DNA from 2 places in the Winslowiella toletana genome. Region 2 is predicted to be linked to the other one. Evidence: predicted binding sites of a transcription regulator. Region 2 holds the regulator's gene; the other holds the start of a gene.

Region 1 (5,196 bases), 2.3 Mb from region 2:
TACAATTGGCGCGCCTTTACTGCGCACGTATGCCAGAGCTGGCTCTGTTTCGGTGAAATTCTGGTATTCCGCGGTAGGAATCTGGTGACGTGCCAGGAAATCTTTGGTGAAAGCTTTTGAGCCTTCCAGCTGTGCTGCCGCCTGAGTCGGGCCAAAAATCTTCAGACCGGCGGCGCGGAATGCATCAACCACACCGATAACCAGTGGCGCTTCCGGGCCAACGATAGTCAGATCGATTTTTTCTCTCTGAGCAAAATTCAGCAGCGCCGAAATATCCGTCGCGCTGATAGCCACGTTTTGCAGCGCGGGTTCCAGCGCCGTGCCGGCATTGCCTGGCGCGACAAATACCGTTTCGGCCAAAGGAGACTGGGCTGCTTTCCAGGCCAGTGCGTGTTCACGACCGCCATTACCGATAACTAAAATTTTCATCACAAATTCTCCAGAGGACGATTAATGGCGGAAATGGCGCATGTCGGTAAAGATCATCGCAATACCATGCTCGTTGGCTGCGGCAATCACTTCGTCATCACGAATCGAACCGCCCGGCTGAATAACACAGCTAACGCCAACGGCGGCGGCAGCGTCAATACCATCGCGGAACGGGAAGAAGGCGTCGGAAGCCATCGCGCAGCCTTTCACTTCCAGACCTTCGTCTGCGGCTTTAATACCGGCAATTTTCGCTGAGTAGACGCGGCTCATCTGGCCAGCACCAATGCCAATGGTCATATTGTTGCTGGCATACACGATGGCGTTGGACTTAACGAATTTCGCAACTTTCCAGCAGAACAGCGCATCACGCAGCTCATGTTCGCTTGGCTGACGCTGGCTGACTACGCGCAGCTGGCTCTCATCGACCATTCCGAGATCGCGGTCCTGCACCAGTAAGCCACCATTAACGCGTTTGAAATCCAGCCCTTTTTGACGCTGCTGCCACTGGCCGCAGGTCAGCACGCGTACATTCTGTTTAGCTGCGGTGATTTTCAGCGCGGCTTCGCTGGCGGAAGGAGCAATAATCACTTCAACAAACTGGCGGCTGATGATCGCCTGCGCGGTCGCTTCGTCCAGTTCGCGGTTAAAAGCAATAATGCCGCCGAATGCTGAAGTCGGGTCGGTTTTGTAAGCACGCTCGTAAGCATCGAGGATCGCATCACCCACCGCCACACCGCACGGGTTAGCATGCTTGACGATCACGCAGGCCGGCTCGCTAAATTCTTTAACGCATTCCAGTGCGGCATCGGTATCAGCGATGTTGTTATAAGAGAGCGCTTTGCCCTGTAACTGCTGTGCAGTGGCTACCGAAGCTTCAGCGATCTTCTCTTCTATATAGAAGGCAGCATCCTGGTGGCTGTTTTCACCGTAACGCATATCCTGCTTCTTAATGAAGTTCAGGTTTAACGTACGCGGGAAGCGGCCAGCTGGCTCACGGGACTCGCCGTGATAAGCCGGTACCAGGCTACCGAAGTAGTTGGCGATCATGCTGTCATAGGCGGCTGTGTGTTCGAAGGCTTTGATTGCCAGGTCGAAGCGCGTTTCCAGCGTCAGGGAGTTTTCGTTGGCATCCAGCTCGGCAACGATCGCGCTGTAGTCACTGCTGTTTACAACGATCGCCACATCTTTATGGTTCTTGGCGGCGGAGCGCACCATCGTCGGGCCGCCGATATCGATATTCTCTACCGCATCTTCCAGTGAACAACCTTCGCGGGCCACGGTTTCAGCAAACGGATAAAGATTGACGACCACCATGTCGATAGGGGAGATGTCATGCTGCGCCATAATCGCATCATCCTGACCGCGGCGACCGAGAATGCCACCGTGTACTTTCGGGTGCAGCGTTTTGACGCGTCCATCCATCATTTCAGGGAAACCGGTGTAATCCGATACTTCGGTCACTGGCAGGTCCGCATCAGCCAACAGGCGAGCAGTGCCTCCGGTGGAGAGTAGTTCAACACCACGGCTGGAGAGCGCCTGGGCAAATTCAAGGATACCGGCTTTATCAGACACGCTGAGCAGCGCGCGGCGTAGAGGACGAGGTTGTTGCATGGTGGTTATATCCCTTGGCTTTGGTTCGCAATGACTTGGGGTAATGAAACAGCGTTACATCAAGCTTAGCTTTCTCTCTATATATAGAGGGAGAGAAGATAAGTTTCAGGTAACGCCCCAAAAGGAGAGCCCGTTACGTCGCCCGGCATTGTAGCGAAAACGTTTGCGTGATGCTCGTCAAAATTTCCGCCCGATAATGAATGTGGATAAGTTTGTGCATAACCACGTATAAGGTGGCCTTTTGCTGGGGATTGCAGCAAACAGTTAATTTATCGCAATTTACCTGTTGCGGCCTGCGGAGAACTCCCTATAATGCGCCTCCATCGACACGGAACAACGGCTTACCAGCCACGGTGTTGAGAGGTTCAGGAAGTTCTGAACCGCCGGAGAAAAACTTCTGAAAAAGAGGTTGACTCTGAAGGAGGAAAGCGTAATATACGCCACCTCGCAACAGCAAGCCAAATCGCTGATTGCACTGCTCTTTAACAATTTATCAGACAATCTGTGTGGGCACTCGCAGGGTTGATATCGCAAACCATCCTCGGATGGAAAAAATTTGAAATATCAAGTCTCAAGAGTGACTACTATATTCATTACGAATAACAGTTTTAATTCTTTGAGCATCAAGCTTTTTAATTGAAGAGTTTGATCATGGCTCAGATTGAACGCTGGCGGCAGGCCTAACACATGCAAGTCGAACGGTAGCACAGGGGAGCTTGCTCCCCGGGTGACGAGTGGCGGACGGGTGAGTAATGTCTGGGGATCTGCCCGATGGAGGGGGATAACTACTGGAAACGGTAGCTAATACCGCATAACGTCGCAAGACCAAAGTGGGGGACCTTCGGGCCTCACACCATCGGATGAACCCAGATGGGATTAGCTAGTAGGTGGGGTAACGGCTCACCTAGGCGACGATCCCTAGCTGGTCTGAGAGGATGACCAGCCACACTGGAACTGAGACACGGTCCAGACTCCTACGGGAGGCAGCAGTGGGGAATATTGCACAATGGGCGCAAGCCTGATGCAGCCATGCCGCGTGTATGAAGAAGGCCTTCGGGTTGTAAAGTACTTTCAGCGGGGAGGAAGGGATGAGGGTTAATAACCTTCGTCATTGACGTTACCCGCAGAAGAAGCACCGGCTAACTCCGTGCCAGCAGCCGCGGTAATACGGAGGGTGCAAGCGTTAATCGGAATTACTGGGCGTAAAGCGCACGCAGGCGGTTTGTTAAGTCAGATGTGAAATCCCCGGGCTCAACCTGGGAACTGCATTTGAAACTGGCAAGCTTGAGTCTCGTAGAGGGGGGTAGAATTCCAGGTGTAGCGGTGAAATGCGTAGAGATCTGGAGGAATACCGGTGGCGAAGGCGGCCCCCTGGACGAAGACTGACGCTCAGGTGCGAAAGCGTGGGGAGCAAACAGGATTAGATACCCTGGTAGTCCACGCCGTAAACGATGTCGACTTGGAGGTTGTGCCCTTGAGGCGTGGCTTCCGGAGCTAACGCGTTAAGTCGACCGCCTGGGGAGTACGGCCGCAAGGTTAAAACTCAAATGAATTGACGGGGGCCCGCACAAGCGGTGGAGCATGTGGTTTAATTCGATGCAACGCGAAGAACCTTACCTGGCCTTGACATCCACGGAATTCGGCAGAGATGCCTTAGTGCCTTCGGGAACCGTGAGACAGGTGCTGCATGGCTGTCGTCAGCTCGTGTTGTGAAATGTTGGGTTAAGTCCCGCAACGAGCGCAACCCTTATCCTTTGTTGCCAGCGAGTCATGTCGGGAACTCAAAGGAGACTGCCGGTGATAAACCGGAGGAAGGTGGGGATGACGTCAAGTCATCATGGCCCTTACGGCCAGGGCTACACACGTGCTACAATGGCGCATACAAAGAGAAGCGACCTCGCGAGAGCAAGCGGACCTCATAAAGTGCGTCGTAGTCCGGATCGGAGTCTGCAACTCGACTCCGTGAAGTCGGAATCGCTAGTAATCGTAGATCAGAATGCTACGGTGAATACGTTCCCGGGCCTTGTACACACCGCCCGTCACACCATGGGAGTGGGTTGCAAAAGAAGTAGGTAGCTTAACCTTCGGGAGGGCGCTTACCACTTTGTGATTCATGACTGGGGTGAAGTCGTAACAAGGTAACCGTAGGGGAACCTGCGGTTGGATCACCTCCTTACCTATGTGAAGATACCCGCGTAGTGCCCACACAGATTGTCTGATGAAAAAGTAATGAGCAAGGCGCCTGCGAAGTCGCGACACCCCGTGTCCCCTTCGTCTAGCGGTTAGGACTCCGCCCTTTCACGGCGGCAACAGGGGTTCGAATCCCCTAGGGGACGCCACTTGCTTGGTGACAGGTGAAAGGTGTCGCTGAAAATATCTTAAAGCTGACTTTCGAGTCAGGTTTTAAGATATTGCTCTTTAACAATCCGGAACAAGCTGAAAATTGAAACGACGCGTCGTCTCATTTCTCCGTAATAAGAAATGAATCGCGATGTGTTCGAGTCTCTCAAATGCTTGCAACCGCAGTGGAAACACTTGTGGGTTGTGAGGTTAAGCGACTAAGCGTACACGGTGGATGCCCTGGCAGTCAGAGGCGATGAAGGGCGTGCTAATCTGCGATAAGCGACGGTAAGCCGATATGAGGCGCTACAACCGTCGATACCCGAATGGGGAAACCCAATGCAATTCGTTGCATTATCATTAAGTGAATACATAGCTTAATGAGGCGAACCTGGGGAACTGAAACATCTAAGTACCCAGAGGAAAAGAAATCAACCGAGATTCCCCCAGTAGCGGCGAGCGAACGGGGAACAGCCCAGAACCTGAATCAGTTTGTGCAGCAGTGGAAGCCTCTGGAAAGTGGCGCGATACAGGGTGATAGCCCCGTACACGAAGCTGCACTTGCTGTGAGTTCGATGAGTAGGGCGGGACACGTGACATCCTGTCTGAATATGGGGGGACCATCCTCCAAGGCTAAATACTCCTGACTGACCGATAGTGAACCAGTACCGTGAGGGAAAGGCGAAAAGAACCCCGGCGAGGGGAGTGAAACAGAACCTGAAACCGTGTACGTACAAGCAGTGGGAGCCTTGATTTATCAGGGTGACTGCGTACCTTTTGTATAATGGGTCAGCGACTTATATTCTGTAGCAAGGT
Region 2 (5,196 bases):
GCGCGAAAATCAGCCGCAGAACCGCTTTAAAGAACTCTATTACCGCAAAAGCACCGAGGAACAGCGACTGTTGATGAGCGATCACCGCACTGCCGTTGTTGAACTGGTGAGAAAACAGTTTGCCACCTGCCAGCACCAGCATCAGTACTAACAGATCGATGATAAACGCGCCGAGAATGGCGGCCGGTAATTTGTACCACGGTCCACCGTGATCCTTGGCGTTACGACCCCAGCTGCCAATTCGATTGTACAGCGGGCCCACCAGCCGGCGAATCAGATGGAATATGGCAAAAGTCACCACCACCATCAGCAAAAAATAGCCGAGGGCGTGGAAAAATGCACTGGGATCAAACGTGCGCTGCGGCCCGGATTCGACCACTTTCTGCAAGGCGTTCACCCGCTGACTCAGCGCCTGTAACGTCTGTTGCGCAAACTGGCTGACGCTGTCGCTTAAGCTGGTCGCACCGCTGGGTGCGGCAACTTGCGGCACAGCATCCGCCGCCTGAGTTTTAGACTGCGCTTCCGCGGCGCGCTGTAACTGATCAATTAATGCATCACGCGCCTTTTCATCTTTAAGGATGCCCGCCAGCGCGGCGTAAGGAATATCCTGCTCAGTTTGCTGCGCGGTATCGGCAGCAGGCGCGGGTTGCGCAACAGCAACCGGTGAGATAACGCTGATTAACAGCAGCAATAATACGGCGATGAAGGGAAAAAATCCCGACGGGTGCGCTCGCCCTGGCGCCCGACAGCAGATAGTTGATGACATGGTATTCTCGAATAATTTCATTAGCACAATCAAGTGAGTAACAGACCGTCAGCGGCGCATAACAATCCCGCCACTGAGCATATTGCAGCATGCAGGCGCTGTTTAACTCCGCGTGCGCATGACCATTAAATAGCCAATTTGCGCAAAAAAAAACGTCTGAGGGAATTCATCAGACGTTTTAAAAGGGTTAATCCTGAAGATTAACCGATGTTTATCAATTCATTACCGCGGTGAAACTGAAGGCAATAATTACCAGCAGCGCGCCGACGGTGGTCAGCAGAGAAAACTTCAGATTGGTGTCCATACTTCACTCCTTAAAGACCTTACAATTAATAACTCTCACTATTTTCCCATATAAACAGGTAAAAATCTCGTTTTCTGCTCACAGCCTTGATAGAATTCTGTTTTTCCGTTGCGCAACAACTGCAACACCGCGTCACTTGCCGTGTTTCCTGACGTCAATCTCCTGCCCGACGTCACTCAGATTGCAACAATGAAACCGATCGCGCCAGAAAACGCGAAGCATACGCAAACGTTTAACATGATGCTTATCAATCCTTTAAGATAAGCGCAGGAGTACCATTTTAATGGCAACAATTAAAGATGTGGCGAAACGCGCCGGTGTTTCTACCACCACCGTTTCTCATGTCATCAATAAAACCCGCTTCGTGGCTGAAGAGACCCGCGAAGCCGTTTGGGCCGCCATCAAAGAGCTGCACTATTCGCCCAGCGCCGTTGCGCGCAGCCTGAAAGTGAACCATACCAAATCGATTGGTTTGCTGGCGACTTCCAGTGAAGCGCCCTATTTTGCTGAAATTATTGAAGCAGTTGAAACGCGCTGTTTTGCCAAGGGCTATACCTTGATCCTCGGCAATGCTCATAATGATCTCCAAAAACAGCAGGCTTATCTGTCGATGATGGCGCAAAAGCGCGTCGATGGTCTGCTGGTGATGTGCTCGGAATATCCTGACGAGCTGCTGAAGATGCTGGAAGACAATCGCAACATTCCGATGGTGGTGATGGACTGGGGCGAATCACGCGGCGATTTCACCGATACCGTGCTGGATAATGCTTTTGAAGGCGGTTACCTGGTGGGACGCTATCTGATTGAGCGTGGTCACCGTGATATTGGTGCGATCCCGGGTCAACTTGAGCGAAACACCGGCGGTGGGCGCCATGCCGGTTTTCTCAAAGCGCTGGCCGAGGCCAATATTGCCGTGCGCGATGAGTGGGTTGTGCAAGGCGACTTTGAGCCGGAATCCGGATATCGCGCGATGCAGCAGATTTTATCGCAGAAACAGCGGCCAACCGCGGTATTCTGCGGCGGCGATATTATGGCGATGGGCGCCATTTGTGCAGCAGATGAAATGGGCCTGCGGGTGCCGCAGGATATTTCGGTGATCGGTTATGACAATGTGCGCAACGCGCGCTATTTCACGCCAGCGCTGACTACCGTCCATCAGCCGAAAGAGCGCCTCGGCGAAACCGCATTTGATATGCTGCTGGATCGCATCACCAGTAAACGCGAAGAGCCGCAGACGATTGAAGTACATCCTTCATTAATCGAGCGCCGCTCGGTGGCTGACGGTCCGTTCCGCGACTACCGTCGTTAATCCGCTACCGGCCACCCGTTGGCCGGTCAGTTTATCCTTCGCGAAGCCACTCCTGATTCATGGTCTCCGGTGTACCCAGATACTCCAGCAACCAGCTCAGCGCCGGTGAAGCACTCTGCTCAGCCCAGCTGACGCAGCACGGGCTGTCGGGGAATTCGGCCGGTAGCGTTAATTCGGCCAGCGAACCTTCAGCAATCAGCGGCGCAGCAAAATGCCCGGGAACCATACCCACGCATAACCCTGCCAGCAGGCAATCAAACGCCGATTCCCAGTCCGGTGCCACCAGCCTTCGCTGGTTGTCCAGTGTCCAGGTAATGCGTTTTGGCAGGCTGCGCGAGGTGTCTTCCAGCACCAGCGACGGCCACTGGCGAATTGTATCATCATCAATGCTTCCCACTTGCTGCGCCAGCGGATGGTCGGCTCTGACCACGCAGCGCCAGTTAAGTGCGCCCATATCACGGAAACCAAAGCGACCACCGACCGGGATCGCCTGGGTAGCGCCAATCGCGACATCGACTCGCCCGTCAACCAGCGCATCCCAGACGCCATTAAACACTTCATGCCAGACCAGCAGCTCCATATCCGGGAAATGGCGATAAAAATCGAGCACCAGCTGGCGGGTGCGCTGGGGTTTAACAATCAGATCCACTGCAATGCTCAGCTGTCCGCGCCAGCCGTTAGCGACCTGCTGACACTGACGGCGCGTGGCAAGCATTTTTTTGATAACAGTGCGCCCTTCCTGTATAAATACTTTCCCCGCATCGGTTAATACCACATCGCGATGACGCCGCTGAAACAGCGGAACCGCCAGCCACTCCTCCAGCTGACGCACGGTATAACTTACCGCCGAGGGCACACGATGCAGCTCGGCGGCGGCGGCAGTAAAGCTGCCGGTACGCGCTACTGCATCAACGACTTCAAGAGAATGTTCCGACCACATAGCTTGCCTGCAAAATTTTTGAACGCAATGTGCAAATATTAGCGTTTCACAAGCGACAACGCACGCGATTACACTCTGCAGCGTTAAAATCACCTGCACTAAAATAAAGAGTTAACTGATGATTAAATCAAAAGGATTTATTATTTACCTGGCGGTACTGAGCATGCTGGGTTTCCTTGCTACCGATATGTATCTTCCGGCGTTTGGCGCAATGCAGCAAGATCTGCAGACCCATCCCGGCGCCATCAGCGCCAGCCTGAGTATTTTCCTGGCCGGTTTTGCCTGCGCCCAGTTGCTCTGGGGGCCACTCTCCGATCGTATCGGGCGTAAGCCGGTACTGTTAATCGGCCTGAGTATGTTTGCTGTCGGCTGCGCCGGCATTCTGTGGGTAGAAAATGCCACCATGCTGCTGGTACTGCGATTTGTGCAGGCGATTGGCGTCTGTTCTGCCACCGTAAGCTGGCAGGCACTGGTGGTCGATCGCTACCGTGGTGCACAGGCCAACCGTGTTTTTGCCACCATTATGCCGCTGGTTGCGCTGTCACCGGCGCTGGCCCCCCTGCTGGGTGCCTGGCTGCTGAACCACTTTGACTGGCGCTCGATTTTCGTCGCCCTGCTGCTGATCACCCTGGGGTTACTGATTCCTACCCTGCGCCTGAAAGCTAGCGGAACGCCAGCGTCAGCGGCTGATGAACCCAAAGTGGGCTTCTTGTCGCTGCTGAAATCTCGCATTTACAGCGGTAACGTCCTGATGTATGCCGCCTGTTCTGCCAGCTTCTTCGCATGGCTAACCGGCTCACCCTTTATTCTGTCTGATTTAGGCCTGACGCCAGGGGATATTGGTCTGAGTTATATCCCGCAAACGCTGGCATTTTTGATTGGTGGTTTTGGCTGTCGCTCACTGCTGCAACGGGTCGAAGGTCGTACCCTGCTACCGTGGCTGCTGCTCGGTTATGCCGTCAGTATCAGCGCAATTTTTGCCGTTGCTCTGTCGGGTCACGTGACGCTCACCGCGCTGTTGATTCCCTTCTGTGGCATGGCCATGGCCAATGGCGCGCTTTATCCTATTGTGGTGGCGAACGCGCTGCTGCCGTTCCCGCAGGCTACCGGCAAAGCCGCAGCATTACAGAATACGCTGCAACTTGGTCTCTGCTTTGTCGCCAGTATGGCGGTCTCCGCGCTGATTTCTCAGCCGCTGCTGACCACCACGGCGATTATGTTGTCGACGGTTGTGCTGGCGTTTATCGGATTCGCACTACAATTTCAGCGTAAGTTGAGTGAAAATCATACTGTTAAAGCGGCAGATACCGCGACGCAAAAGGGTTGATCACTTTTAGTTAGCACGCTTACAATAATGCATTGAATATTGCCTCACGTGAGCATATACTCATCTGAGGCATTAATTTATAACAAAAAATCAACATTATTCACCGGGCCCCCATTCCGTTGTACAGGGTCCGGACCTGACAGGGTTGTCGTGGTGTTGTCTGGCGTGGCATTCGTGACGCTTCTCTGCAGGACTCTGGTCGACGATCGTAAACTGGCTTTATAGCTTCCTTGCTCATTGCATCCGGTAAGTGTGGCGGGAGTGCGGTGGCCAAAGCCAGTGACCCGAGTCATTTTCATTAAATTCAATCCTCTGTTTAACGTCGGATAACTGGCGCACGGATAATCCGTGAGTTCTCTCACAATCCTGTAGAAATTGACTATTCTATTTCTCAGGTTCGTATCACAACAGGTGATGGAGAAGCTATGAGTTCATCGTGTATAGAAGAAGTGGGCTTAAAAGAAAATAATTGGTATCGCATCGTCCGCGAAATGTTGCAGACTGCCGATGTCGAGGTAAACGGTTCACGGCCCTGGGATATTCAGGTAAA

What was found. Region 2 encodes PurR, which represses purine synthesis genes. Its sites were predicted from a motif close to CANGCAAACGTTTGCNTG; they were not measured.
Region 1: purH (bifunctional phosphoribosylaminoimidazolecarboxamide formyltransferase/IMP cyclohydrolase) is a predicted target of PurR. The motif match lies at 2,193-2,210, and genes of this name have one in related genera.

Annotation. Positions count from the first base shown of each region.
Region 1 covers NZ_CP134152.1:4,597,059-4,602,254, reverse strand. The annotation lists gene purD (phosphoribosylamine--glycine ligase) at 1-429, opposite strand, end outside; gene purH (bifunctional phosphoribosylaminoimidazolecarboxamide formyltransferase/IMP cyclohydrolase) at 451-2,040, opposite strand; rRNA gene RIN69_RS20875 (16S ribosomal RNA) at 2,674-4,216, shown strand; tRNA gene RIN69_RS20870 (tRNA-Glu) at 4,305-4,379, shown strand; rRNA gene RIN69_RS20865 (23S ribosomal RNA) at 4,589-5,196, shown strand, end outside.
Region 2 covers NZ_CP134152.1:2,271,825-2,277,020, reverse strand. The annotation lists gene ybiO (mechanosensitive channel protein) at 1-787, opposite strand, end outside; gene cydH (cytochrome bd-I oxidase subunit CydH) at 981-1,070, opposite strand; gene purR (HTH-type transcriptional repressor PurR) at 1,354-2,379, shown strand; gene punR (DNA-binding transcriptional activator PunR) at 2,411-3,319, opposite strand; gene punC (purine nucleoside transporter PunC) at 3,438-4,646, shown strand; gene cfa (cyclopropane fatty acyl phospholipid synthase) at 5,072-5,196, shown strand, end outside.